DNA from 2 places in the Gordonia caeni genome. Region 2 is predicted to be linked to the other one. Evidence: riboswitches for the same ligand, from Rfam matches in the RefSeq annotation. Region 2 holds a riboswitch; the other holds the start of a gene.
The links. Region 2 has a riboswitch for cyclic di-AMP ahead of ABD732_RS15845 (transglycosylase family protein). Riboswitches for the same ligand answer to the same signal wherever they lie in the genome.
Positions count from the first base shown of each region.

Region 1: it holds a riboswitch for cyclic di-AMP, as region 2 does, so the genes downstream of both, ABD732_RS12755 (C40 family peptidase) here and ABD732_RS15845 (transglycosylase family protein) in region 2, are expected to answer to the same signal.

Region 1 is NZ_BAAAZW010000007.1:78,011-92,231, forward strand. It holds gene qcrA (cytochrome bc1 complex Rieske iron-sulfur subunit) at 1-245, opposite strand, end outside; gene qcrC (cytochrome bc1 complex diheme cytochrome c subunit) at 242-1,180, opposite strand; gene ctaE (aa3-type cytochrome oxidase subunit III) at 1,241-1,849, opposite strand; gene ABD732_RS12725 (hypothetical protein) at 2,128-2,514, shown strand; gene trpD (anthranilate phosphoribosyltransferase) at 2,538-3,632, shown strand; gene ABD732_RS12735 (helix-turn-helix domain-containing protein) at 3,638-4,477, opposite strand; gene ABD732_RS12740 (VOC family protein) at 4,554-5,081, shown strand; gene ABD732_RS12745 (Lrp/AsnC family transcriptional regulator) at 5,132-5,407, opposite strand; gene ABD732_RS12750 (DEDD exonuclease domain-containing protein) at 5,417-7,231, opposite strand; cyclic di-AMP (ydaO/yuaA leader) riboswitch at 7,783-7,960, shown strand; gene ABD732_RS12755 (C40 family peptidase) at 7,978-8,553, shown strand; gene ABD732_RS12760 (C40 family peptidase) at 8,644-9,696, shown strand; gene ABD732_RS12765 (peptidase MA family metallohydrolase) at 9,698-11,296, shown strand; gene ABD732_RS12770 (glycosyltransferase family 4 protein) at 11,296-12,414, shown strand; gene ABD732_RS12775 (AMP-dependent synthetase/ligase) at 12,445-14,221, opposite strand, start outside.
Region 2 is NZ_BAAAZW010000010.1:25,734-39,954, reverse strand. It holds gene ABD732_RS15890 (DUF2530 domain-containing protein) at 1-40, shown strand, start outside; gene ABD732_RS15885 (phosphatase PAP2 family protein) at 42-638, opposite strand; gene ABD732_RS15880 (sacsin N-terminal ATP-binding-like domain-containing protein) at 667-3,429, opposite strand; gene ABD732_RS15875 (DUF3027 domain-containing protein) at 3,404-4,132, opposite strand; gene ABD732_RS15870 (MFS transporter) at 4,285-6,180, shown strand; gene ABD732_RS15865 (DUF2771 family protein) at 6,233-6,826, shown strand; gene ABD732_RS15860 (cold-shock protein) at 6,827-7,240, opposite strand; gene ABD732_RS15855 (hypothetical protein) at 7,368-7,577, shown strand; gene ABD732_RS15850 (flavin reductase family protein) at 7,574-8,116, shown strand; cyclic di-AMP (ydaO/yuaA leader) riboswitch at 8,365-8,563, shown strand; gene ABD732_RS15845 (transglycosylase family protein) at 8,571-9,176, shown strand; gene ABD732_RS15840 (hypothetical protein) at 9,341-9,523, opposite strand; gene ABD732_RS15835 (helicase-associated domain-containing protein) at 9,654-11,981, shown strand; gene ABD732_RS15830 (DNA repair helicase XPB) at 12,030-13,700, shown strand; gene ABD732_RS15825 (pyridoxal phosphate-dependent aminotransferase) at 13,693-14,221, shown strand, end outside.

The DNA of each region.
Region 1 (14,221 bases), on a different contig from region 2:
GTGAATTCCCAGCGGTTCCAGATGAACAGCGCGAAACCGGCCAGGGAGAACAGGCCCGCGAGCACGAACCAGGTGGCGACGATGCGCTCGGAGCGCTTCTCCGCCTTGGTGTCCGGGACCGGGTTCCGGGGCTCGCGGTAGATGATCTCGACATCGTCCAGATTGGTACCGAGCTGGACCAGTTCGTCGTTGGACATCGAGTCGAGCTGGTCGTCCGACGGGACGTCGTTACTCGTTGCGCTCAATTTCGTGATCCAATCCACATCGCACCGGCGACGATCGCCGAAATACCGACGACCCACATGACCACGCCTTCCGAGGCGGGGCCGAAGCCGCCGAGGCTGAAGCCGCCGATCGGGTTCGAGGAGTCGGCGTAACGGATGAAGCCGATGATGTCTTTCTTCTCATCGACCGACAGCTGCCGGTTGGAGAACTTGGGCATGTTCTGGGGGCCCGTGAGCATCGCCGTGTAGAGCTGCTGCTCGTTGACATCCGTCAGCGGGGGAGCGTACTTACCGCTCGAGAGCGCGCCGCCACGACCGGTGAAGTTGTGGCACGAGGCGCAGTTCAGGCGGAACAGCTCGGAGCCGCGGCCGAGGTCGTCGCCCTGCAGGGACTCCATCGCGAGGACCGGCATGCCGTTCTCGTCGCGCTTGAGGTTGCCGTCGCTGTCGTGGTCGTACATGACGCGCGGGCCGCCGCCCATCGCCTGGATGTAGGCGCCGAGCTGATCGATCTGGGCCTGGGTGAACTTCTCGGTCTTGCGGGCGGCCTGGGCCTCACCGCGAGCGGCCGGCATACGGCCGGTGGAGACCTGGAAGTACACCGCGGCGTCACCGACACCGAGCAGGTTGGGACCGCGGTCCTCCACGCCCTCGAGGTTGGTGCCGTGGCACGTGACGCAGGAGGTCTCGTACAGCTGCTTGCCGGCGGCGACGAGCTCAGCGGAGGTGGGCTCGGCGGTGGCGACCTGAGGCTTCGGGGTGAGCAACCCGGCCAGCAGTCCGGTGGCCAACAGTCCGAACATCAGGAAAGCGGTGGCACCGGCGCGGCGGCGCAGCTTGCGGCGCGACTTGGCGCGGCGCGCGTCGGTCTTCGCCGGCCCGGCGTTCGTCACGCGCTCTGCGGAGGCGTCGTCGCCGTCGAGCGGCTGCGACGAACTCGGTGGAGATGATCTCATCGGTGTCTCTCTACTAAGCGATTGGGCTGCTACTTCAATGTCTACTCGGGGCGGCCGGGTCTATTGCACGAAGTAAATGACGACGAACAAGGCGATCCACACGACGTCGACGAAGTGCCAGTAATACGACACCACGATCGCCGCGGTCGCCTGGGCCGGAGTGAACTTCGACAGGCGCGTGCGGATCAGCAGGAGGACGAAGGCGATCAGACCGCCGATGACGTGCAGGCCGTGGAAGCCGGTCGCCATGTAGAAGGTGGAGCCGTAGGACGACGACGACAGGGTCACGCCCTCACCGACCAGCTGGAAGTACTCGTAGCTCTGACCGGCGACGAAGATGGTGCCCATGACCAGGGTCAGGGTGTACCAGCGGCGGAGACCGAAGACGTCGCCCTTCTCAGCGGCGAAGACACCCAGCTGGCAGGTGACCGAGCTGAGGATCAGGATGGTGGTCACCGGGATCGCGAGCGCCAGATTCAAATGCGCAGGCGGCTGCGGCCACTCGACTGAATTGGCCCGCGCGACGAAGTACATCGCGAACAGGCCGGCGAAGAACATCAACTCGCTCGACAACCACACGATGGTGCCGACGCTGACCATGTTCGGCCGGTTCAGCGAGTGCACACGCGAGGAGATGGCGGTTCCTGAGGTACCCACGGCGCTAGTCACATCAAGAAGTATGACGGTTCGTAGTAAGCCGTGGCCACTCGGGTCCCAAATTGGTCCGAAACGATTGTGTCGATGCTGGTCCAGGCGTTTCGGACGGACCACTTCGGGCGTGTCTCAGCAGCCCCTGTTCGGTGTTCCGTGGACGTCCCGTCATGCTCATGGTGCCGGGCCGGGCTGAGGGGAGCCTGAAAGGCCGCAGACCGGACAGTGTGAGTGCAAGCGAAGCCGTGCGATAGGAGTGACTGGTGGGGCGATGGTGGCGCCGGAGCAGGAAGGCGGTGCGCGACGCGGCCGAGGAGCTGACCCGTGCCGAGGTGCTGGTCGCATGTCACGACGAGACCGTCTCGTCGTCGGAGGCGCTCACCGGCGCCGGATTCGACAGGCCTGACGAGGTGCTGCTGCGTCATCTGCTGTTCGTCGACGCCGATCGGCGCGAGCCGGTCCTGGCGCGCTGCGGGATGGACGGATATGTGGAAGCCCCCGCGCTGCCGTCCGATCCGTCCGCGCCGGCCGGCCGGATCGCCGTCGCGGTCGCGCGTCTGCAGCGCGTTGATGCGCGGACCCTGTCTCAAGAGCGGGCGATCATCGGCTCCATGACGGCCAGGCTGGGCGGTGAGTCCGGCGGCTGGGCCGTCCTGGCCGCCCCCGACTCCGGATCCGCGTGAGCGCGGGTCGCTAGTCTGGCGGGGTGACTTCCCCGAATTCCGCTCAGCAACCCGTTTCGCAGCCGGATGTCGAACTCACCTGGCCGGCCGTTCTGGGCAAGGTGACCGACGGTATCGATCTGACGGTGGGCGAGGCCGCGTGGGCGATGCGGGAGATCATGTCCGATTCGGCGACGGGTGCACAGATCGCGGCCTTCGGCGTGGGGGTCAAGATGAAGGGCGCCGCCCCGGACGAGCTGCGCGGCCTGGCCGACACCATGCTCGCGCTGGCGAACCGGGTGAGCACCACCGGCGACGCCGTCGACATCGTCGGCACGGGGGGCGACCGCTCGCACACGGTCAACATCTCGACCATGACGTCGATCGTGGTGTCCGCGGCCGGAGTGCCGGTGATCAAGCACGGAAACCGCGCGGCGTCCTCGAAGAGCGGCGGTGCCGACGTCCTCGAAGCGCTGGGGGTGGCCATCACGCTCGGCCCACCGGCGGTGGAGCGATGCTTGCGCGAGGTGGGGATCGGCTTCTGCTTCGCCCCGGTCTTCCATCCGGCCTTCCGCTTCACCGGCCCGCCCCGCAAACAGATCGGCATCCCGACCGTCTTCAACGTCCTCGGTCCGCTGACCAACCCGGCAGCGCCGCCGGCCGGGCTGATCGGTTGTGCTTTCGCCGAGCTGGCTCCGACGCTGGCGAAGACCTTCGCCGACCGCGGCAACCGCGTGCTGGTGGTGCGCGGCGACGACGGTCTCGACGAGTTGACCACCACGACCACCTCGACGGTCTGGCAGGTGGTCGACGGCCAGGTGCGCGAGCTCAGCGTCGACCCGAGCGACCTCGGGATCTCGACGGTGGAGCTTGCGGCGCTGCAGGGCGGGGACGCGGAGGTCAACGCGCAGATCGCGCGGGACCTGTTCGCCGGCGCGACCGGCCCGGTGCGCGATGCGGTGTCGCTCAACGCCGCCGCCGCTCTGGTGGCCTTCGAGCAGGACCGGTTGTACACGCAGGACGAGTTCACCGCGGCCCTGCGTGCGGCTCGAGAGCGGGTCGCCGAGGTTCTGGATTCGGGTGCGGCCGCGTCTCGCCTGGCCGATTGGGCGCGACTGAGCACCTCGCTCGCGGACTGACGCCTTCACCGTCCGGAGCACTCCGCGCCCGGAACTCCCTTCGTGTTCGCCGGCGGATCGTCGGCGTCGCGGCGGAGGACTTCTCGGTACTCGCTGGGGCTGACACCCAGGACCTTGCGGAACTCCCGGCTCAGATGGGCGTGATCGGTGTAGCCCAGGTCGACGGCGATGTCGGCGAGCGAGCGGGTCTCCGCTGACCTCACCCGGTCGGCGGCCTCCTGGATCCGGCGGCGCTGGAGCAGCGTCAGCGGCGACAGCCCGATGTATCGGCGGGTGAGTCTCTGCAGCGTGCGCACCGCGACGCCGACGCGCTCGGCCAGCGCGGCGACATCGGGCGGCGGTTGAGGGGCCTCGACCGCCGCGATCACGCGATTGGCCAGCAGTGCCTCGGGGTCCGGCTCGGGCGTGCCCTGACAGAGCCAGTCGGCCACCGCCGCGGCGCCCGCGTGCGGGCTGCTCGCGGGATCGGCCCGGCGGACGCCGTCGAGGAGTTCCGGCGCCGCGAAGTCGGTGACGCGGTCGACACAGCTCGCGGCATCGCCGGTGAGCAGCGGGGTCGCGGCGGGCCACAGCAGTGCGCCCACCCCGAATCCGCGGCCGTGCAGGTCGCGGTGGGAGATCCGAGTGGTGGGGCCGGAGAGCAGGACGCCGTGGTCTGTGACGACCAGGTTGAATGCGGGGAAGGCGATCAGGTCCTGCCGGGCGTGCTCGCCCGGCGGCAGATTCCAGCGGGAGATCCAGTACCAGCGGACCAGATGACTCTCACCCGGGCCCGGGGGCAGCCGGACCAGGTCGGGGAGCCGGTCCGGGCGCAACACGCCCCGGCCGTTCGGTTCGCGGTCCACGGCTTCAGGATACGGCGCACGACATCTGTCGCGTTTCGACAAGCCCGCACGGCGGCTGCCGTCCGACGATGGAGGAATGAGCACAGACGACATCACGATGCAGACCACGGCGACGACGGCGATCGCCGCGGACGGCCCGCACACCGTCGCCGGCCGGCCCCGCGGATTCACCTCCCTCACACCGTTTCTGGCGCTGCCAGATCCGGCGGGAGCACTCGCCTTCTATCGGGACGTCTTCGGTGCGCAGTGCGTGTCGGTGACCGAGTTCGGCGGCGCGGTGGCACACGCTGAACTCGACTTCGGCTGCGGCCGGCTGCAACTGGGGATCCCGTCCCCGGACTACGGCCTCGTCGCACCACCCGCCGGGGACACCGCCTGCTACTCGCTGTCCCTGTACTGCCCCGACGTCGACGCGCTGCTGGAGCGGGCGGTGGCAGCGGGGGCGACGGTCCGCGAGCCTGTCGCCGACTTCGTCTCCGGCGACCGGTATGCGAGCGTCCGGGATCCGTTCGGGGTGCGCTGGTCGTTGATGACGCGGGTGGAAGACCTCAGCGACGCCGAGAGTGCGGCGCGCGTGGCCGAGTGGGCGGCTGCGCAGTCGTAGGTGAAGAAATCGTCGGGCCTCGACTTCGCTCGACCGCCTGACGCGGGAGGCTACTCGCCGATGGAGAAGCCGCCCTCCACCTCCGAACTGGAGTAGCTGCGGAAGGCGATGTGCGTCGCGCTGTGGCGAACGCCCGGCAGCCGGTTGATCTTGCCCGTGACCACGTCGGCGATCTCGTCGTGGTCACGCACCCGCACCTTGGCGATCAGGTCGACGTCACCGGCGCACGAGTACACCTCGGTGACACCGGGGATGTCGGCGACGGCCTGGGCGGTCTCCGGGATCTGGTGGATGTCGGCTCCGATGAGGACGATGGCAGTGATCATGCCCCGAGCCTAAACGAGCGCCGGACGGCGGCGCGGGGTCTCCGGCACCGGTGCCGCCGACTCGCGGGCCTCGCGGGCGACGAACGAGAAGTCCAGGTGCCGCTGCGCGGAACCGAGCGGTGACCACAGTTCGCCGCTGACCGACACCAGGCGCGTGCCGGGTTCGGTGAGCCACCGGGCGATCAGGCCCACTTCCTCCGCCGGTGCCCCGGACAGCGGCCCGGCGTCCCGGTCCGGGGGCAGGACGGTCTGGGCGCCGGCCACCAGCGCGTCCACCACGGGCATCGGCGGCACACCCCGGGCGGCACAGCCGGCACCGGCGAGCCGCCCGTAGCGGACGACGGCGAACTCCCAGCCGCCGTCGGCGGCTCGGCGGGCCAGCACCAGTTCTTCGAGGCCGGCGACGGCGGACAGGCGCTGGCAGCGGGCGAGTGCGTCGATGGTCGCGGCCAGCCGGTCCCGTGCCCGGGCGGCCGACTCGAAGCGGCGCGACTCGGCGAGGCTGCGCAGCCTCGCCTGCAAGGCGATCAGCAGGTCGTCGGAGCGTCCGAGGATCAGGTCGTGCGCGGCCTGCACCCGCGGCAGGTAGTCCGGCAGGGTCTGCGGGCGATCACTGGCCGCACGACAGGCACCCGGCAGCGCTGTCACGAGCGGATCGGGCAGTGTCGCGGCCGCGGACCGGCCGGGGCAGTAGTGATGGTCGGCGCGACCGAGGGAAGCGGTGCAGGTGCGCAGACCCGCCGCCCCGGCGATCACGTCGGCGATGTCGGTGGCGACACCGCGCTGGGAGATCGGGCCCAGAGACACCCCGTTCGGGCGGCGCGCGACCTTGAGCCGGGGGAAGCGCTCGGCGGACAGATTGATCCACCACCCGCGGTGCGCACTGCGGGACCGCCGGTTGTAGGACGGCTTGTGCACGGCGAGCAGGGTGAGCTCCCGCACCCCGGCCTCCAGCCCGTGGGCGCACTCGATGTGGTCGACCCGCACGGCCAGGTTCACCATCTCGGTGATCCGCGTGCGCGGGTCCGCGCCGCTGAAGTAGCCGGACACGCGACGGTGGAGGTTCACCGCGGTACCTATATAAAGGACCTCCTCGCCGGGCCCGCGGAAGATGTAGACGCCCGGGCGGTGCGGAAGACCGTCGGCGAGTGAGCGCTTGGCCCGCATGGCCGGCGTCGCACGGGGGAGATAGCGGGTCAGATCGCGGTAGGTGCGGACACCTTGGTTGCCGACCCGCTCGAGCAGATTGTGGAAGACCTCGACGGTGGCGCGCGCATCGTCGAGGGCGCGGTGCGTCGGAGTGACCGAGACCGCGAACAACTCGGCGAGCGCACTGAGCTTGACGGTGGGCGCCTCCTGGCGGGTCAGTACCCGCCGTGCCATCACGACCGTGCACAGCGCCGCCGGGAACGGCCAGGGCCGATGCTGCCGGGCGGCGGCCCGCTTGAGGAAGCCGACGTCGAACCGGGCGTTGTGGGCGACGAGGATCGCGCCGCGGGCGAACTCGAAGAATGCCGGGAGCACCTCTTCTATCCGAGGCGCGTCGTGGACCATCGCCGTGGTGATTCCGGTGAGGGAGACGATCTGCGGCGGGATCGCGCGGCCGGGGTCGACCAGGGTGGCGAACTCGCCGAGCACTTCGCCGCCGCGGATCTTGACCGCGCCGATCTCGGTGATGGCGTCACGGTCGGCGCTGCCGCCGGTGGTCTCCAGATCGACCACCACGAGGGTGGTGTCGTACAGGGCGGCGGTGGCGAAGGCCTCGTCGTCGGGCAGGTCGGCGAAGCTCAGCTGCTGCTCGGCGTCGGCAGGATTCCCGGACATGCTCCGCACACTAGTTCGAAGGTCGGACAAACGGGCGGCGACGCTCCGCGGCCCCGAGATGTCGGAGGTGCTCCATAGTCTGCACTCCAGGTTGAGCCTTCCGGCCCGGCCGTCGGCGCGAAGGCCGTCGTCCACCACGCCTTTTCGCCACCATCGGAGTGAATGAGAGGTAGATCACAATGCTTATCGACTGCGCGACCTGTCCGGCCCGGAATCGGGCCTGCGACGGCTGCCTGATGCAGGTCCTTTTCGCCCCTTCGACCAGGGACTACGGTCCTGACACCCAGTTCGGGGACGTCGACCCCGAGATGGTCGATGCGGTGGATGTGTTGGCCGCCACAGCGTTGATATCGCCGGCCGCCGCGAAGGCTGCGAAAAGTGACATCGTCGCTGGTCAGACTGTGGCCGGCCGAGTGGGTGTGCAATACCTGCGAGCGGTCTGACCGCACCGGCGCGACAGGCCCGACATCCGTTCGGTGGACATTGGGCACGCAGGTTTCGTAATCTTTCCGAGACCTTCCAAGACGGAGGCCCCCACCTGGGGGACTTCAGGAAGGACACCGCCTAATCGCACTCCTGCATAAGGGGAGCGAACCGGGGACCCACTTCCTCCAGAGTGTGGCGTCATGCTGCGCCCTGGATCGGGGTGAATCGCGGGTGAAACCGCGTAGGGCCATCTCTTCCGGCCCGAACCCGACAGCTAACCCGGTCGGCGGTCAGGGAGAACTTTAAGGAGAACCGTTTCCGTGGCGAAACACCGTATGGAACAGCCCCGTGGCGCCGCCAAGGCCGCCAAGACCGCAGTGATCGCCGGCTCCATCGCCGTCGGCTCGCTCGCGCTTGCCGCCGGCCCGGCCGACGCCGCGCCGATCTCGATCCCCGGAGTGGGTGACTTCGAGGTCCCGGGTGTGAACGACAACCAGATCCCGAACGAGCTCAAGCAGGGCGGCAACAAGCAGGGCGGCATCCTGCAGCCGACGCGTGCCCAGAAGGCGCTGCGCGCTGCTGAGTCGAAGATCGGATCGCCCTACTCCTACGGTGCCGCCGGCCCGAACGCTTTCGACTGCTCCGGCCTGGTCTTCTGGTCCTACAAGCAGGCCGGCAAGACCATCCCGCGTGACAGCTACGGTCAGCTCGGCGGCGGTCAGCCGGTCGCTTCGCTCGCCGCGGCCAAGCCCGGCGACGTCCTGATCTTCAACGGTGGCGGTCACGCCGGCATCTACGCAGGCAACGGACAGTTCGTTCACTCCTCGACCTACGGCGTCCCGGTGAAGCGCGACAAGGTCAAGGCCTGGTCGCTTACCGGAATCCGCCGCTACTGAGCGGTAGAAGATCTACGCTGATGTGACCGGACGAGCCGTGCGCGAGAGGCGCGCGGCTCGTCCTGGTGCCGGTAGGGAATTGTTGAACTGATGCGCACGTCTGGTTTCTTCCGCCGCGGTTCGCGGCGTGCACTCTCGGTCGCCACGGTGATCGCCACCGCGGCGACTCTGGCGATCGCTCAACCGGCCGTCACGCAGGCGGAACCGGTCCGCAACGCGCAGCAGGTGCTGACCCGGTACAAGCAGCTGTCGATCAAGGCCGAGAAGTCGGCCGAGGCGATGAACCAGGCGCAGGCGGACTACGACAAGCAGCGCAAAGTCGTGACCCAGCAGCGCAAGGCGGCCGCCGCCGCGCAGACTCGCCTGACCAAGGCGAACAAGCAGATGAACGATTCGCAGGTGAAGGTCGACGCCCTCGCGCGCGCCAGCTACCGCGGTGCCCGCGTCAACCGTCTGTACGCGATGCTGGTCAGTGATTCGCCGCAGAACCTGCTGGACAACATGTCCGACCTCGAGGTGATCTCCCGCCAGGCGGCGTCGGACCTGCGCTCCCTCAAGAAGACCGCCGACGAGGCGACCAATGCCAAGAAGACCGCCGAGCAGGCGGCCACCGCAGCCGCGTCCGCGGTGAAGGATGCCGAGCGCAAGCGCGGCGACCTGCAGGCCAAGCAGGCCGAACTGCAGCTCGAAGCGGTCAGCGTCCGCGCCGTCTACGAGTCGATGACCGGTAAACAGCTCGCTGCGCTACGCGGACCGAAGTACAACTTCGACCCGAAGGCGGTGCCGAAGGGCACCTCGCCGGCCATGGTCGCGGTGCACGCCGCGCTCACCCGGATCGGCGACCCGTACGTGTGGGGCGCCACCGGTCCCGACAAGTTCGACTGCTCGGGTTTGATGGTGTGGGCCTACAAGCAGGCGGGTAAGACGCTGCCGCGCACCAGCGAAGCGCAGATGGGCGGCGGCACCCCCGTGGACCGCAAGGACCTCAAGCCCGGCGACCTGATCATCTACTACCCGGATGCCCATCACGTCGGCTTGTACGTCGGCGACGGCTACGTGATCCACGCGTCGACCTTCGGCGTTCCGGTCGCGGTGGTCCCGATCGATAAGGGCGGCCCCTTCAACTCGGCACGACGGTACTGACTTGCGCGGCGCCGACCGGGTGGGTCCGGCACGTCGCAGCCAGCCGATAGGGCGCCGATCTCTGCTCGGCACCGGCCTCGCACTGACCGTGCTCCTCGGTGGCGTCACCGCCTGTGGCTCGGACGAACCGACCTCCGCCCCGGCGCCGTCGTCCTCTATCTTCACCACGCCTCCCAGCGTCTACGAAGAGCAACGTGCCGAAGGTGTGTCCGCCCTGCTGGATTCCCTGACGAAGGCGTTGACCAGCGGGAAACGCGACCAGCTCGATGCCCTGATCGATCCGCTGGCCACCCGCGACTTCCGGGACTCGCTGTACCAGGCGCAAGAGGATCTCGGCCCGACTCCGGCGTCGTCGCGCGCGGAGCCGTCGCAGCCGACGACGTCCGAGCCGACCTCCGCCGATCGTGACGCACCGGACCGCGGAGCCGACGATTCCGCCGTCGCGACGCCGTCGAGCAGGCGACCGGGGGCCTCCGCCACGCACAGTGCGCCGCCGCCCGCCTCGCGCGGGGGCAATCTGGTGCTGCGCACCCTGGACTATCGCCTCGCCGTCAACACCGGCGCGGACCGGCTGATCGGCGGTGCTCTCGGGGTGAAGCTGTCCGAGGCCGGAAGTTCGGACTCCTGGGTCTCCGCGGTGAAACTGACCTACGCGCTCGGCGGCACCGCCCGGCCGGGGGTGGACGAGCCGGTGATCGAGTTGCCTCAGGTTCTGGCGTTCTCCCGCTACGGCGACGAGTGGAAGCTGCTCGGCGACGGTTCGCTGGCGCCGGACCCCGACGCGGACCCGGACGAGCCGACTCGGCCCCCGGAACTCGCGCCGTGGGCGTTCGGCGGTCTGCGCGCAGCCGATGTGCGGACCGCGGGCGGCACCTCGGCGGTGTTGTCGTATCCGGGGACCGATCGAACGGTCACCAGAGTCCGCCGTCAGCTGACCCCGGCAGTGGCCGCGGTCAGCGACTTCTGGGGCGACGACTGGCCCCGTCGCGCCGTGGTGATGACCGCCGGCAGCGAGGAGCAGTTCGCCGGCTTCACGCGCACGGAGCCGGGGACGACCAAGGCGGCTGCGGCCGCGACCGTGTTCTCCAAGATCGACCGCGGCGCCCGCGCCGTCGTGGGGCAGCGCATCGTGCTGTCGCCGGCGGCCGGTCAGCTCTCCGAGTCCGGAGTGGCGGTGATCTTGCGGCACGAGCTGTTCCACGTCGCCACCCGCATCGAGACCGCCGAGGATGCCCCGCTGTGGCTGGTCGAGGGGGTCGCCGAGTACGTCGGGCGCCGGGGGAGCGACGCCGGCGTGACCGACGTGGCCCCCGACCTGGCGGTGCAGGTGGCGTCCGGCCGGCTTCCCGACGAACTGCCCGCCGACTCCGCCTTCGCCGTCGACAACGACACGGCGCGACTGGCCTACCAGACCGCGTGGTCGTTCGCGGCCTTCGTCGCCGACCGGTACGACGAGGAGCGGTTGCGCAGGATGTATCTGGCGGTGGCACAGGGCGGCGACACCGCCGCCACCACGAAGGCTCTGGAGCAGTCGCTCGGCGCCGACCGGGACGAGCTGATCGACCAGTGGCGGTCGTGGCTGCGGCGCGAGGTGCGCTGATGAGGCGCACGCTGCTGCTCACCAACGACTTTCCGCCCCGTCCCGGCGGCATCCAGTCCTACCTGGAGAATCTGGTGGGGCATCTGCCGCCCGACGACGTGGTGGTCTACGCCCCGCGCTGGAAGGGCTGCGAAGCCTACGACGCCGCCGCGCCCTACCGGATCGTCCGGCACCCGACCACCCTGATGCTGCCCGGTCCCGCCGTGGCTCGCCGCGCCGCGAAACTGGTGCGCGAGAACGACATCCAGACCGTCTGGTTCGGTGCCGCGGCTCCGCTGGCGGTACTCGGTCCCGTGCTGCGCCGGGCCGGCGCCGAGCGGATCGTGGCGAGCACGCACGGTCACGAGGTCGGCTGGTCCATGCTGCCCGGTGCCCGCCAGGTGCTGCGCATCATCGGTTACACAGCCGACGTTGTCACCTTCGTCAGCCGGTACACCCGCGGACGTTTCGCCTCGGCCTTCGGGCGTTGGGGTGCCCTCGAGTATCTGCCGTGCGGCGTGGACGTGGACCGCTTCGCTCCGGATCCCGTTGCCCGGGAAGAGCTTCGGAACCGCTATGGCCTCGGTCAGATGCCCGTGGTGGTGTGCCTGTCACGGCTGGTACCGCGCAAGGGGCAGGACGTGCTGATCACAGCGATGCCGCAACTGATCGACGCGGTGCCCGACGTGCACCTGGTGATCGTGGGCGGTGGACCGTACGGGGACCACCTGAAGTCGCTGGCCGAGAAGACCGGGGTGGCCGACCGGGTGAGGTTCACGGGCACCGTTCCCGCGACCGAACTGCCTGCGCACCACGCGATGGCCGATGTCTTCGCGATGCCGACGCGCACGCGCGGCGGCGGCCTGGACGTGGAGGGTCTGGGGATCGTATTCCTGGAGGCCTCTGCCTCCGGGGTGCCGGTGGTGGCCGGTGATTCGGGCGGCGCGCCGGAGACCGTGGTCGACGGTGAGACCGGCGTCGTGGTCGACGGCCGCGACGCCGGCGCCGTCGCCGATGCCGTCATCGATCTGTTGCGCGACCCGCAGCGGGCCGCCGCGATGGGCGCGGCCGGCCGACGCTGGACGGTCGACAACTGGCAGTGGCGCCACCAGGCTGCCCGACTGCAACAACTGCTCTGACCCGCGCCGGTGGGCGCGGGCCGGACGCGGTCAGTGCCCGTAGATCTTGTCGATGTGGTAGCCGTGCTTGTCCGCGACCACTTTGCGCTTGACCTTGAGGGTGGGAGTCAGCTCGCCGGTCTCCTCGGTGAAGTCGTTGCGCAGGATGCGGAACTTCTTGATCCCTTCGGCGTGCGAGACGGTCGCGTTGGCCTCGTCGACGGCCGCCTGCAGTTCGGCGTGCAGATCCGCGTCCTTGACCAGATCGGCCATGCTGGTCGACGGATCCTTGCCGTTGCGCTCCAGCCAGTCCGGGATCAGTTCGGCGTCCAGGGTCAGCAGCGCGCCGATGAACGGCTGCTGATCGCCGATCACCATGGCCTGGGAGATCATCGGGTGCGCCCGCATGATGTCCTCCATCGGTGCGGGGGAGACGTTCTTGCCGCCGGCGGTGACGATGATCTCCTTCTTGCGGCCGGTGATCTTGATGTAGCCGTCCTCGTCGATCGACCCCAGGTCGCCGGTGTGGAACCACCCGTCGGTGATGGCCTCGGCCGTCGCCTCGTCGTTCTGCCAATAGCCGCCGAAGACCACGGTGCCGCTCAGTAGCACTTCACCGTCGTCGGCGATGCGCGCGGCGTTGCCCGGGAGGGGACGACCGACGGTGCCCATGCGGACGTGGCTCGGGGTGTTGACGGCGACCGCCGCGGTGGTCTCGGTGAGGCCGTAACCCTCGTACACCGGGATGCCGACGCCGCGGAAGAAGTGCCCCAGACGGGCGCCGAGCGGCGCACCACCGGAGATCGCCAGCTCGCACTGGCTGCCGAGGGCGGCCTTGAGTTTGGAGTAGACCAGGCGGTCGTACAGCTTGTGGCGCAGCCCCAGCAGAGTGCCGACCGATCCGGTTTCGGTGGCCTGGGAGTAGGCGATCGCGGTGCTCGCGGCACGATCGAAGATCTTGCCCTTCACCACGCTGTCGTCGTAGGCCTTCTGTCGGGCGGAGTTGTAGACCTTCTCGAACACGCGCGGCACCGACAGGATCAGTGACGGGCGGAAGACCTCGAAGGTGGGCAGCAGGTTCTTGATGTCGGCGGTGTAGCCGACCGCCACCTTCGCCTCGATCGCCACGAGGTTGATCGCACGCGCCAGCACGTGGGCCATCGGCAGGAACAGCAGCAGACGCTTGCCTTCGCCGAGCAGCTCGCTGAGCGAGGTGTCCAGGACGCCGCCGATCTCCCCGAGCATGTTGGAGTGGTAGAGCATGACGCCCTTGGGGCGCCCGGTGGTCCCCGAGGTGTAGATGAGGGTGGCGGGGGAGTCGGCCTTCAGGGAACGGCGCCGTGCCTCCAGTTCCGCATCGGTCACGTCGGCGCCGACGGCGGTCAGGTGCTCTTCCAGGCTGGGGCCCTCGGCGGGATCGATGGTGAAGACCATGGTGGCCGCGGTGACGTGGCTGACGTCGTCGAGCAGCTTCCGCTTGGCCTCGGTCTCGACGATGATGCCGACGGCGGACGAGTCCTCCATGATCCAGTCGATCTGGGGCGCCGCGGACGAATCGTAGATCGGGACCGGCGTGGCGCCGGTGCTCCAGATCGCGAAGTCGAGCAGGGTCCACTCCAGCCGGGTGGCGGACAACAGAGCCACCCGGTCACCCGGATTGACGCCCGAGGCGATCAGACCCTTGGCGAGTGCGCGGACCCGGTCGGCGGCCTCCTGCGCGGTGATGGGCAGCCAGTCGCTGCCGGCCTGCTCGAGGAAGACCGTTCGCCCGGGCTCTGCGGCGGCGGCGTCGAACAGGACGTCCGTCGCATTCCGCTCCGGCGGGATC
Region 2 (14,221 bases):
GCGGCGCGGCAGCAAGGGCGCCCAGGAGGGCCTGGAGTAGCTCAGTTCCGCTGTGCCGGCGCGCGCGGCGCCGGCTGCGTGCGCAGGCGCAGCCACTTGGTGATCTGCTGGTGGGCCACCAGGCACACCGCCAGCCAGATCAGGCCGAGGGCCCATCCGACCAGTACGTCCGACGCCCAGTGGGCACCGAGGTACACCCGCGACATCCCGATCACCAGGACCAGGACCGGCGCCACCAGCAGCACCGCGGGCCGTTCGCGCACCGCCGAGAACAGCCGGTAACAGATCACCGCGGTGAGTCCGAGGATCACCGTCGAGCACATCGCGTGACCGGACGGGAAGGACAGCCCGTCCACGTCGATCAGCCGGTCGGCCACGGGGGGCCGGTCCCGGCCGAACAGATGCTTGAGCAGCGTCATCAGAATGTAGACGGAGAGGCCGCCGAAGACGATCAACGCGGCCAGGTCGATTCGCTCGGAGAGCCAGGCCAGAACGAAGACGCCGATCACCACCAGGGTCAAGGTGAGGGTGTCCCCCAGGACCGTCGCCATCTGCCACAGCGAGTTCCACGGCTCGGACCGGATGGACACCACCCACGCGGTGACGCTCTGGTCGAAGGCGAACGGCGACAGATTCACTGGTGCGGTGCCTCCTGGCGAGCGGCGTTCAGGGTCGAGTCCACGGTACTTCAGTGTCGAGATGAACGACCCCGGAGCGCTCGCGCCAGCGAGGCACGCGGTGGCGGCGCTCGTGGTCGCCGTCGAAGACGGCGACCACGAGCTCGTCGTGCGCCACCAGCGGTCCGGTCAGGTCCCAGCCGGTGGCCGCCGCCAGAGCCGTCGCGAAGGCGCCTCCGGAGTCCAGCGGTCGGCCGGACGAGACCACCTGCGCCGACAGCTCTTCGGAAGCCAGCGGCACGTCGGCCAGGGCCGCGAAGTCGGCGGCGTCGCGGGCCCGCGGATGCGTGCCGACCAGCACCGCCACCGACGGCGGCACCACCGGGGTCCACCACGGTTCGTCGACCACCAGCGCCTCCGGGCTGAGATCGCCGGACAGGGTCCGCAGCTGCGCGGGCGGCTCGACGTGGTCGAGCCGGAACCTCCCGGCCCGATACGCCGCGACCAGGGCCGCGTGGGCCCGGGCGGCCACCCCCGGTGCCACCGCACGGCCGGGGTCGGCGAGCGCGTCGAGCCACCGCTCGGCGTCCTGTGCGTCGTCGGGACCGGCACCGGCCAGCAGGGGCGCCAGCACCGCCGCGGCCGGGTGCTCCAGCGGCGGGAAGAGGGAGCGCCAGGTGTGGTCGTCGGGGGCCCGGTACCCGCGCAGCGGGGTGCCCTCGAGTTCGACGAAGCGCCGCAGCCACCAGGTGGTGTATCCGTCGGGGTCGGCGAGCGCCGCCGCGAGGTCGGGATCACCGGCGAGCAGGTCCAGCGCGGCCGGCCAGTGCTGCGGATCCACCAGATCCAGGTCCCGCACCGCGACCAGGGTCTCCGGCGGCTGCTCCAACCCGTCCCACCATTGGGCTTCGCCGTCGAGGTCGTGGTCGGGTGCGGTGGGCAGATTCTCGCGCAGCAGAGTGAACCCCCAGCCCGCACCGAGCCGGCGCAACGCAGTCTCGCCGTAGGCGTCGACGACGGCGGGGTCCACGGTGTGCAGCGGCGCGTCGTCGTACAGCACCGCGCGCAGCGGGCCGGCCGGCAGCAACAGTTCGTCGACCGGCCGGTCGACGCCGTCGTCGGCGCGCACCGCCAGGGCGCCCAGCCAGCCCGGGACGGCCGGGGCGCTCTCGCCGGCCATCACCAGCTGGAGGACGGCGTCGGCGATCTCCTCGAGCTCGTCCGGGTCGGCGGCATCGTCGATCCGCTGCCGCAGCGCCGGATGGTCGAGCACCTGCGAGACGGTCAGGTGTTCCAGTCCGAGGCGCTCGAGCAGCGGGTGGTAGGCCGCCGGGTCGATCACCGGGATCCAGTCCAGGTGCACGTCCACGCCGGGCGGAAGGTCGACGAGGAACAGTCCGCGGGCGCCGCGCTGCAGGCGGCCGTCGTTCCGCGGAACGGTGAGGGCGCCGAGTTCGTCGGCGGCCTCCCGGCCGGTGACGACACCGTCGAGGGCGGCGTACAGGCGCGCCCACCACGACGCCTCCCGGTCGAGACCGGAGAGCAGGTCGGCCACCTCGGCCAGGGAGAGTTCGCGGGCGCCGAGACGCAGCAGGGTGCGGGCGGGCGCACCGTCGCTCACCGCGGGATGCGCCAGCGGTTCGATCACCTCGGCGAGCAGTTCGGCGAGCGGTTCGGTGAGCCCGCGCACCACCCAGGTCCGCGTGGGGGCGCGCGGAGGTCCGGAGGCGGCCGGAACCCAGGGCGCATCGGTGAGGACCGCCAGGACGGCCTCCCGCAGCACGGCGTCCTCGGTGCCGGCCCCGAAGGCGGGCGCCGGGACCAGCAGGTGCCGCTGGTCGTCGGGTGCCAGGGCCACCAGGTCGGCGTAGCCGGCGGCGGCGCCGGCCAGGTCGGCGCCGGGATGCAGTCCCCGCCGGTCGGGGGTCAGGAGCAGATCGGTGATCAGCCGGGCCGGCAGCGACAGCGGGATCTGCGTGGGGGTGGGGCTGCGCAGGACGTCGCCGTCCAGCGGCCGCAGGGCGTCGCCGTCCACCGGCACCAGCCAGTGCGTGCCGCCGGCGCTGCTGCGCAGCCATTCGGCACTCGCCGCGCCGTCGGTCTCGATCACGACCCGGCCGGCGGTGGTCCGGCGGGTCAGTACCTCCCCGTCCACGGCGATCTCGGTGAGCGCGGGCAGTTCCAGCAGCAGATCGGGAGCCTCGCCGCGGGCGCGGTCGGCAAGGGCCTGCGCGGCGGCGGCATCGGCGCAGTGCACCACCACCTCGGTGGCGTAACCGGGCGCCGGAGCCCCGGCGACCGGCCACGCCAGCCGCTGGGCGGGAACCGGCCGGTCCGGATCGCCGACGGCGCCGGCGGTGCGGGCGCGGTCGAAGGTGATCGACCCCGACGACGACAGCACGTCGACGCGGTCGGCGAACGAGGTGGCCCGGAATCCGACGCCGAACCGGCCGACCTCGGCGCGGCCGGGCTGATCGGGCGCGGCCCGTTTCGGGGAGACGCGTAGGGCGGTGAGGGCCCGGACGCCGTCGATCGTCAGCGGGGCGCCGGTGTTGGCCACGTGCACGGTGGCGCCGTCGGTCCACACCCGCAGCCGTCCCGCCTCGCCGGTGACGGTGGCCGCATCCGCGGCGTTGGCGGCGAGCTCGGTGAACCAGCGATCGCGGTAACCGATCTGCCGCAGATCGGACTCGGCGGCCGCGTCCTCGGCCAGCCGCGTCGGCGAATCCCGCCAGGCCGCCAGGGTGGCGGCGCGCAGGCCGGCGGTGTCGAAGGGGTCGGACAGGTCAGCGGGCGCCGGTGTCGGCGTCATCGCGACTCACGATCTCCACCGCACCGTCGTCGTAGGCGTCGTAGGCCGGGCTGCCCTGCCCACCGGGCGGCACCGGCGTGTCCGCGTGGGCGCCGCAACCGTAATCGGCGGCGACCACGTGCCCATCGGCCGCGAATTGGTTGGCGCACACGCCGAAGGCGCCGTGCAGGGCCCCGGCCAGCGGCAGGTAGAAGCCACAGGTGGCGCAGGTGTGCCGCGCGCCGCGGGCCATCGGTGATTCGGGGCCGTACTCGCCGTCGTGCCAGCGCTGAGCGGCCTCGGCGCGCCCTTCGTACGACAGGAGCCGGTCGCGGCCCAGGCCGATCTCACCGAAGACCTGACCGACCTGGTCGCGGTCGATCGGGTCGACGTCGAGGGTGTCGATCTGTCCGGGGACCAGCCGCGGATCGTCCGGCGGGGCGGCCAGCAGGTCGCCGGGCCCCAGGTCGCCGGCGGAGATCCGCTCGTTCCACGGCACCCAGGCCGGTGCCAGCAGCGCACCGTCGCCGGGCAGCAGCACCACCTCGGAAACGGTCACCTCGCTCGCCCCCGGTGCACCCGCCAGCACGACACACCACTGCCAGCCGTCGTAGCCGGGGACCTGGGCCGCGAAGTGGTGGGCTACCGCCCAGTCCCCCTCGGCACGCGCTCCCAGGTGCTCGCCGGGGTTCTCCCCGTCGGCCACCAGCACGTCCCGCGCCATCTGCTCCGCCTGCTCCAGCAGGTCCGTCTGTGCCACGCTCACCTCTCCAGTGTGCAACAGCACCGTGCAGAGATGCACCTTGAGACGACCCTCACCAACACCCGGGCCTCCCATCCGCCATGCAAGTCGGCAGATAGGGAACAATCGATGTCGTGGCTTCCCGATCTCCGCACGACGATTCCCGGTCCTCCGGGGACCCGTCGCATCCCCGTCGACCCGAACCCCGGTTCCACGGCACGCACCCGGGACACTCCAACTACCCGGCGGAAGCCCGCACCCGGCGTTTCGAGGCCGCCAGTCGTGCGCGCACCCACAATCCGCATCTGCCGCCGCTCGAGCAGTCCGGCACCCGGCAGTTCGGCGACGGGAACGGCGTCGGCGGCAACGGCGACGGCGGCAACGGCGACGGCGTCGGAGGCAACGGCGACGGCCGCGACACCGGATTCGTGGCGCCGGAGAAGGTGACCGTGGTGCGCGTGATGGCGCGCCGCTCCCGCTACTTCGCCGGCCGCGGCGTCGACATGGTGCATCGCGCCGCCACCGCCGACGGGGCCGACCGTTCCGGGCTGACCGCGCTCACCATGCCGGTCATCCTGAACAACGCCGTCGACGCCGCAATGGCCGTCGCACTGGCCAACACCCTGTTCTTCGCCGCCGCGACCGGCGACTCCAAGGTGAACGTCGGTCTGTACCTGGCGCTGACCATCGCGCCGTTCGCGCTCATCGCCCCGCTGATCGGTCCGCTTCTGGACCGGCTGCAGCACGGGCGCCGGCTGGCGATGGCCGCCACGTTCGGGCTTCGCGCGGTCCTGGCGCTGCTCATCATCGTGAACTCCTCGTGGGATCCGGCGACCCACCAGCTCCAGTACAAGCCGTGGATCCTCTATCCGTGCGCCCTGGGCCTGATGGTGCTGTCGAAATCGTTCGGCGTGCTCAAGTCGGCCGTGGCCCCGCGCGTGCTGCCGCCGTCGATCGACCTGCCGCGCGTCAACTCGCGCCTGACCATGTTCGGCCTGGTGTTCGGCACCATCGTCGCCGGCGGGCTGTCCGCATTCGTGGAGATGGTGCTGGGCAAGTGGCTGCCCGTCCACATCCCCGGCGCCATGCTCTTCCTGTGCCTGCTGGCGGTGGCCGGCGCCTACTTCTGCATGAAGATCCCGTCGTGGGTGGAGGTGACCGAGGGCGAGGTCCCCACCACGTTCACCTACCGCGGCGATCCGAACGACGAGGAACCCGAAGCGCAGGCGCGCGGGGCGCGCGGCTTGTCGACGCGCCTGGCGGCCACCATTCGCCAGCCCCTCGGGCGCACGGTGGTGACCGGTCTGTGGGGCAACGGCACCATCCGCATCCTCACCGGCTTCCTGACTCTTTACATCGCCTTCTATGCCAAGGCGCAGCCCGACACCGGGGGCTGGGGGCAATTGATGATGCTGGGCGCCGTCGGCGCCGCCGCCGGTGTCGGCAACGGGCTCGGCAACGGCATCGGCACCCGGCTGGAACTGAAACGGCCACCGCGCATCGTGGTGATGTCCACCGTCGCAGCGACCGCGGCCGCGATCCTGGCCGCCGTGGTCGGCACCCTGCTGATGGTGGTGATCGCCGCCTTCGTCGCCGGCGGCGTCAGCGCGATCGCCAAGGTCTGCCTCGACTCGACCATCCAGGACGATCTGCCCGATGCCTCCCGGGCTTCGGGCTTCGGGCGGTCGGAGACGGTCCTGCAGCTGTCCTGGGTGCTCGGCGCGAGCCTCGGCGTGGTCCTGCCGACGACGCTGTGGATCGGGTTCACCGTGGTCGCTGTGCTGATGGCCGGTGGACTGGTGCAGACGGTGCTGACCAGCCGGGGCTCCACCCTGCTCCCGGGGATCGGCGGCCGCCGGCCGGACGACCCGGCGCCGACGTCCCCGCTCACCACCGTCCATCCGACGCGGCCGACGCCGAGCCCGCGGCCCCGTCCGTCTGCGGCCGACTCGCCGTCGGAGCGGCCGACCGCCGCCCGCCCTTCCGCCGGTGCCACCCGTCCCTCCCGGACGCGGCAGCCCCGCACTTGAACAGCCCCGCCCCGAAACTGACGAGCCCCGAACCCGACAACGAGGTCTGATCGTGTCCCTGCAGCCCGCCGACAAGAAGCATCTGGCCGTCCTGACCGCGGTGGTCGTGGTCGCGGTGGCGATCGTCGCCGTCGCCACCACGCTGCTGGTGCGGGGGACGCCCGAATCCGATCCGCAGGTCTCCGTGGCCACCGGACGCAGCCTGGAGCGGGTGGAGCCCACCTTCTGGTGCGACCTGGACATGACGCAGTGCCACCCGCGTGCCCTGAGCATCGAGGAGATCGCCGCACTGCCGGTCACGCAGTTCCCGGTGCCGGCCGGCGGATCATTGAGCCTGTCGGTGCCCTCGGAGATCGCCACGGCGCCGTGGATGCTGGTGGCCGCGTACGCGACGCCGGAAGGCGTGCAACCGGTGACCTGGATCCACCGGTCCGGCACCACCTACACCCAGGTCCTGGAGTCCACCCCGGACAGGGTCCTGCTCGGCGTCGAGATCAAGCCCTTCTCCACCGTGCTCGAAGACGCCCCGGACGGACTCGAGTCGGGGCAGGGCGACATCCTGTTCCGCGGCCATTACGCGATCTCGACCGCGCCGGACGGGTTCACCGTCGGCAACGAGACCGAACTGCCCGCGGTACGCGGCTGATCAGCGGTCGAGTTCGCGGGTGACCGCGCGCACCACTTCGGAGATGCGGCGCGCGGTCTTGCGGTCCGGGTAGCGGCCGTTGCGCAGATCCGGCTGCACCTTGCCCTCGAGCAGGGTGATCAGATCGGCGATCAGGCCGTGCAGTTCGTCGGGCGTGTGCCGTTTGGTGGCCGCGCGCTGGTTCTCCCGCACATTGCGGGCCACGCTCGGCGCGGCCTCCAGGACGGTCACCCGCAGCGCCTGCGGGCCCTGCCGGCCGGCGGCCATGTCGAACTCGACACGCTGGCCGGCTTTGAGTTCGTCCACCGCCGCCGGCAGCGCCGAGGCGCGCACGTAGACGTCGTCGCCCTCTTCCTGCGAGAGGAATCCGAAACCCTTCGCGGAGTCGTACCACTTCACCCGGCCGGTCGGCACTGTGCTCACCCTCAAACTGATCGGAACTGCCCATGGGAAAGCGCCCCGGCCGCCGCCCGCGATCACACGCGGAAAAGACCCGAGGCGCACTGCATCCGATGTTACGCGTACGGCTACCGTGGTGGCCATGCAGACCCAGAAGTCTTCGTCGCTGCTCCCGGCGGCCGTGATCCTGGTCGTCATCGGCTTCGTGGCCAGCATCGCTCTGCTCATCCCGGCGGTGCGAGATTCCACTCAGGCCATCGTGGTGACCGTCTATCTGCTGGCCCTCTGCGCCCCCGTCGGACTGTTCCTGGCGGTCGTCTTCGCGCTGCTGTCGGGACGGCGCAGCCGGTGAAGCAGGACACCGCCCCGCTCTCCCCCGCCGACGACCCCGGCGCACTCAAGCGCGCCTACAGTTGCTTCCCCTCGGGCGTGGTCGCGGTCTGCCGGCAGGCGCCGGCCACCGTGCACCAGAGCTCACCCACCCCGGTCGGCATGTCCGCCAGCGCGTTCAGCACCGTCTCCCTGGACCCGCCGCTGGTGTCGGTGTGCGTGCGCCAGGAGTCGTCCACCTGGCCGCTGCTGCGCGAAGCCGGCGAGCTCGGCGTGAGCGTCTTCGCCGCCCACCAGGGCGAGCTGTGCCGGCAGCTGGCCGGGCCGCCGGACGCCCGGTTCGACGGGGTGGAGCCGCTGGTGCGCCCTGGCGGCGCGATGTTCCTCCCGGAGGCCGCCGCGCACCTGCTGTGCACCGTCGCCGCCGAGATCCCGGCCGGCGATCACACGGTGGTGCTGCTGCGGATCGCCGAGCTCCGCAGCGACCCCGGCGTGGAGCCCCTTGTGTTCCACGCCAGCACCTTTCGCGCACTGGAAGCCCGGCGCGCACTCGACGGGTAACGGTGAGTGGTCTGAGTCTCAATCGCTCTGTGACCTTAGTCACATCACGGTTGGATAACGAACCGGACACGAGACGACCATCAGCACGGTGATCAGCGGCAATGGCCATTCGAGGCCGAAAGGCCCGATTTCGGGGCCGTAACCCCGCTTTCGCGATGGGGTGACTTCCCCCGAACGGATTACGTAGTGTTCATCCCGGTCGCCCTCGGGCACCGAAAACACAACATTTCTCGGCGGTCGCGCCCAGCCTCGTTCCGCCGCCGAGATCACCGAACAACACAGTTCAGGAACGAGGGCGGGGGACCCACCATCCCACCGGATACCGGCGGAACGTCGTGAGACGGAACGCCTTGGGGTTAAGTCCGCACCGGACGACGTCCGGAACGGACCGAGCACCTCTCGCTCGAACCCGACAGCTTACTTCGCAGGCGCGTGGAGAGAGGAAAAGACTTTCATGGCACGTCACGCTAAGCGGTCGACCACCACCAAGACCGTCGCAAAGGTTGCGCTGACCACCGCCGTGCTCGGCGGCGGCGCCGCCCTCGTCGGAGCCGGCACCGCCTCGGCGGCGACCGACGCCGAGTGGAACCAGGTCGCACAGTGCGAGTCCGGCGGCAACTGGTCCATCAACACCGGCAACGGCTACTACGGCGGCCTGCAGTTCAGCCAGGGCACCTGGGCCGGCCACGGCGGCACCCAGTACGCACCGAGCGCACACCAGGCCAGCAAGGAGCAGCAGATCGCTGTCGCCGAGCGCGTCCTGGCGTCCCAGGGCAAGGGCGCATGGCCCACCTGCGGCACCGTGCTCTCGGGCCACACCCCGCGTCAGGCCCCGGCCAAGCCGTCGACCCCGTCGCTGCCCCAGGTCCAGGACCGGCAGAACAACGCCCCTAAGGCCGACGACGCCAAGACCACCGACGAGGCCATCTCGCAGGCGAAGAAGACCAGCACCCCCGAGCTCCGCAGCGCCGTCGAGGCTCTCGAGAAGTCGGGCTACCAGCTGGACCAGAGCCAGCTGAAGCTCTTCAACGACAACAAGCAGGCGCTCGGCATCAACTGAGCCCAGCCCTGGAGTACCGAGGTACTCGCGCAAGAACGCCGCACCGCTTCGGTGCGGCGTTCTCTGCATTTACGACGAGGCCCTGCCGGACAGACTGCCGACCGGCCGGAAAGACTGAAGAACCCCGCACCGAATCGGTGCGGGGTTCTTCAACAGAACGAGCGTCAGCGGTTGACGACGGTCTTCGATTGAATGAAGGGAAGCTCGCTCGCCGGCACCGGGAACGGATTCTCATTGCCGAACGGCGAGAGCGCACCGGCGAGATGCGCGGTGAACTCGGTGACGGCGTGATCCTCGACCGAGACATCCGGCCAGCCATTGTCGACGTAATGATTCTTCTTAGCCACGGCCTCATTGTGCCATGACGCTCCGCAGCCGGTGGCAGGGACCTGAGAAGGCGGGGGTCGGAGAGCAACGGCCGGGCTCCCGGCGGACGAGACCCACCCCGCCGGCGGCTGGCTCGGTAGACTCGTCCGGATGACCACGGACCGCCCCCTGCGCGGGTTGGCCGAAGCGCTGGCCGACCGCTCCGACGAGGATCTGGCCGCCCTGTTGATCCGGCGCCCGGACCTGGCCTCACCGCCGCCACGCGGTACCGGCGTCCTCGCCCAGCGGGCACTCTCCGCCGCCTCCATCGCACTGGCCGGCGACAGCCTCGACCTCGCGGCCGTCGCGGTCCTCGAAGCCTTTCTCGACTGCGGTGCCGACACCGGCCGGCACGACCTGGTCGGACCGGTCACCCGCGACGACCTGGTCGCCCGCCTCGGCCGGCGGCTCAAGCGCGCCGAACTCGACGCGCGGCTGGCCGATCTGGCGGCGCAGGGACTGATCTGGGATTCCGGCGCCGGCACCGCCCGCAAGCCGGCGTGGGTGGCCGGCATCCATCTGGGCGCCGCCCTCCCCTGGCGCGGGCACCACCTCCTCGGTCCGCTGGCCACCACCGATCCCGGCGAGATCCGCGCGCTGCTCGACGGTCTGGACGAGCGCCCGCGCGAGTTGATCGCCACCCTCTCCTCCGGTCCGTCATTGGGTCGCAGCCGGGACGCGGCCCCGGACGCCGATCCGGCCGCCCCGGTCCCCCGGCTGATCGCCGCCGGCCTGCTGGCCCGCATCGACGAGCAGACCGTCGAACTGGTACCGATGGCCGGTCAGCTGCTGCGCGGCGAGCCGCCGCTGACCACCGCGATCCTGGCGCCCCCGGTCCTGAGCGAAGGCCCCGGCCGGTTCGGCCCCGACGCCGTCGACGCGGCGGGCGCCGGAGAGGCGCTCGAGTTTCTCCGCCACGCCGATGCCCTCCTCGACGTGCTCGGCAACACACCGGCCGCCGTGCTCAAGTCGGGCGGCCTCGGGATCCGCGAACTGCGGCGGCTGGCCAAAGCCACCGGACTGTCGGTCGGGCGGATCGGCCTGCTGGTGGAGGTACTCGCAGCCCAGCGCCTGATCGATTCCGGACTGCCCGAACCCGAGCCGGCCGAATGGAGCGGCGACGAGGCCTTCGCGCCCACCGTGGCCGTGGACACCTGGCTGCACACCATGCCCGAACGCCGGTGGCATGCGGCGGCGAGCGCCTGGCTGGACCTGCCCCGCCGCCCCTGGCAGATCGGCGACACCGACCGGGACGGCAACACCATCGCCGCCCTGTCCAGCGAACTGTTCGACGCGGCCGCCGCGCTCACCCGACGGCAGGTGCTCGCACCGCTGCTCGATGCACCGCCCGCCGCCCCGGTGGAGGTGGACGCCCTGGTGGCCGCCCTCACCTGGCGGCACCCGCGACAACTGCGCCGCTGGACGCGCCGATTCGCCGGCGAAACGCTCCGCGAGGCGCGCGAGCTGGGGCTGGTGGCACACGGCTCGCTCACCGGGCCGGGACGCGCGCTGCTGACCGCCGCCCCCGACGACGACGCGGCGACCGCCGCCGCGCTGGCGGCGATGGACACCGCGCTGCCGACCCCCGTCGACCACTTCCTGGTACAGGCCGATCTGACCCTGATGGTGCCCGGACCGATGACCGCCGAGCTGGCCGAGCAAGTGGAGGCGATCGCCGACCTGGAGTCCGGCGGCGCGGCCTCGGTCTACCGCATCAGCGAGGACAGCCTGCGGCGCGCCCTGGATTCTGGTCGCTCGGGCTCGGAGATCACCGCGCTGCTGACGAATCGGTCCCGCACCCCGGTGCCGCAGTCGCTGACCTATCTGGTGGAGGACGTCGCCCGCCGGCACGGCAGCCTCCGGGTCGGGGTCGCGTCGGCGTTCGTGCGGTGCGAGGATCCGGCGCTGCTGGCCGCCGTGCTCAGCAGCGACGTGGCCGGCGAGGTGGCCTTGCGCGCACTGGCCGCCACCGTGGCGGTCTCCCCGGCACCGGTGCGCGACGTGGTGGAGGCGCTGCGCCGCGGCGGCTTCGCCCCGGCCGGCGAGGACTCCAGCGGCGCCCTGATCGACCTGCGCAGCCGCGGCGCGCGCGTGCCCTCGCGTCCGCCGGCACCCCGGGCGTCGCAGCGGCGGGCCCGCATCGCCCCCGGCCAGGCCCAGACCGTGGTCGCTCGACTACGTGCGGCCGATCGCGCCGACGAGCCCCCGCGCGGGGCGGTGCGCGTGACCGGCGGCGGCGAGAGCACCTCGGCGCTCATCCAGCTGGCCCTGCGGACCGGCCGGCCGGTCCGCCTGGGCTACGTCGACGCGCACGGCGCCGCCAGCCGGCACGTCGTCACCCCGCGGGCGCTGCAGGCCGGACAGTTCCTCGGCACCTCCGAGGACACCCCCGACGCACGCTTCTCCCTGCACCGCATCACCAGCCTGGAACTGCTCTAGACCCGCCCCGACCTGACAGTTCGGCCCGCGACCTGGACAATGGGACGGGTGACTGACGGACCCCTGATCGTGCAATCGGACAAGACCGTGCTGCTGGAGATCGACCACCCGCAGGCGGCCGCCGCGCGAGCGGCGATCGCCCCCTTCGCCGAGCTCGAACGCGCCCCCGAGCACGTGCACACCTACCGGGTGACCCCGCTGGCGCTGTGGAACGCCGGCGCCGCCGGGCACGACGCCGAGCAGGTGGTCGACGCCTTCGTCACCTTCTCCCGCTACCCGGTGCCGCAGCCGCTGCTGGTCGACATCGTCGACGTCATGGGCCGCTTCGGCCGACTGCAGCTGGTCAAGAACCCCGCCCACGGGCTGAGCCTGGTCTCCCTGGACCGCGCCGTGCTCGAAGAGGTGCTGCGCAACAAGAAGATCGCGCCGATGCTCGGGGCCCGGGTCGACGATGACACCGTGGTGGTGCACCCGTCCGAACGCGGTCGCCTGAAGCAGGCGCTGCTCAAGATCGGCTGGCCGGCCGAGGACCTCGCCGGGTACGTCGACGGCGAGGCCCACGCGATCGACCTGCAGCAGGACGACTGGGAGCTGCGCGACTACCAGCAGCTGGCCGCGGACTCGTTCTGGGCCGGCGGCTCAGGCGTCGTCGTTTTGCCATGCGGTGCCGGTAAGACCATGGTCGGTGCGGCCGCCATGGCCCGCGCGGGGGCCACCACGCTGATCCTGGTGACCAACACCGTGGCGGGCCGGCAGTGGAAGCGCGAGCTGATCGCCCGGACCACGCTGACCGAGGAGGAGATCGGCGAGTACTCGGGTGAACGCAAGGAGATCCGGCCGGTCACCATCGCGACGTATCAGGTGATGACGCGCAAGAGCAAGGGCGAGTACCGCAACCTGGACCTGTTCGACTCGCGCGACTGGGGCCTGATCATCTACGACGAGGTGCACCTGCTGCCCGCCCCCGTCTTCCGGATGACCGCCGATCTGCAGTCCCGGCGCCGGCTCGGCCTGACGGCGACGCTGGTGCGCGAGGACGGTCGCGAAGGTGACGTCTTCAGCCTGATCGGGCCCAAGCGCTACGACGCCCCATGGAAGGACATCGAGGCGCAGGGCTGGATCGCCCCGGCCGACTGCATCGAGGTGCGCGTCACCATGTCCGACGACGAGCGCCTGCAGTACGCCGTCGCCGAGGCCGACGCCAAGTACAAGCTGTGCTCCACCGCGCACTCGAAGCTGCGGGTGGTGCGGTCGATCCTGGAGCAGCACCGCGGCGCCCCCACCCTGGTGATCGGCGCCTACATCGACCAACTCGAAGAACTCGGGCGCGAACTGGACGCCCCGGTGATCCAGGGCTCCACGCGCAACGCGGAACGAGAGAAGCTGTTCGACGCCTTCCGGCGCGGCGAGATCGGCACCCTGGTGGTCTCCAAGGTCGCCAACTTCTCCATCGACCTGCCCGAAGCGTCAGTGGCGGTGCAGGTCTCGGGCACCTTCGGCTCGCGCCAGGAGGAGGCCCAGCGCCTTGGCCGGCTGTTGCGCCCGAAGGCCGACGGCGGGCAGGCGCACTTCTACTCGGTGGTCTCGCGCGACAGCCTGGACGCCGACTACGCGGCCCACCGGCAGCGCTTCCTGGCCGAGCAGGGATACGCCTACCGGATCGTCGACGCCGGCGACCTCCCCGCCGCCGGGACCAGTGAGACGGCGGGAGATGACTGAGCGGGCCAACCCGCTGGTGCGGCGGATGCAGCCGTTCGCCTCCACCATCTTCGCCGAGATCTCCGCGTTGGCGACCACCCACGGAGCGATCAATCTGGGACAGGGCTTCCCGGACACCGACGGTCCGCCCGCCATGCTGGCTGCGGCGCAGCAGGCCATCGCCGACGGCCACAACCAGTACCCGCCCGGGCCCGGGGTCCCGGAACTGCGGCACGCGATCAGCGAGCAGCAGTCGCGCGATTACGGCCTCGACTACGACCCGGACACACAGGTGCTGGTGACGGTCGGCGCCACCGAGGCGATCGCCGGCGCCGTGCTCGGCCTGGTAGAGCCCGGCCGCGAGGTGGTGATGATCGAGCCGTACTACGACTCCTACGCGGCGACAGTGGCGCTGGCCGGCGCGATCCGCCGCACCGTCCCGCTGGTGCCCGACGGCGACGGCTTCCGGCTCGACCTGGACGCCCTGCGCGCCGCCATCGGCCCGGACACCGCTGCGGTGCTGATCAACACCCCGCACAATC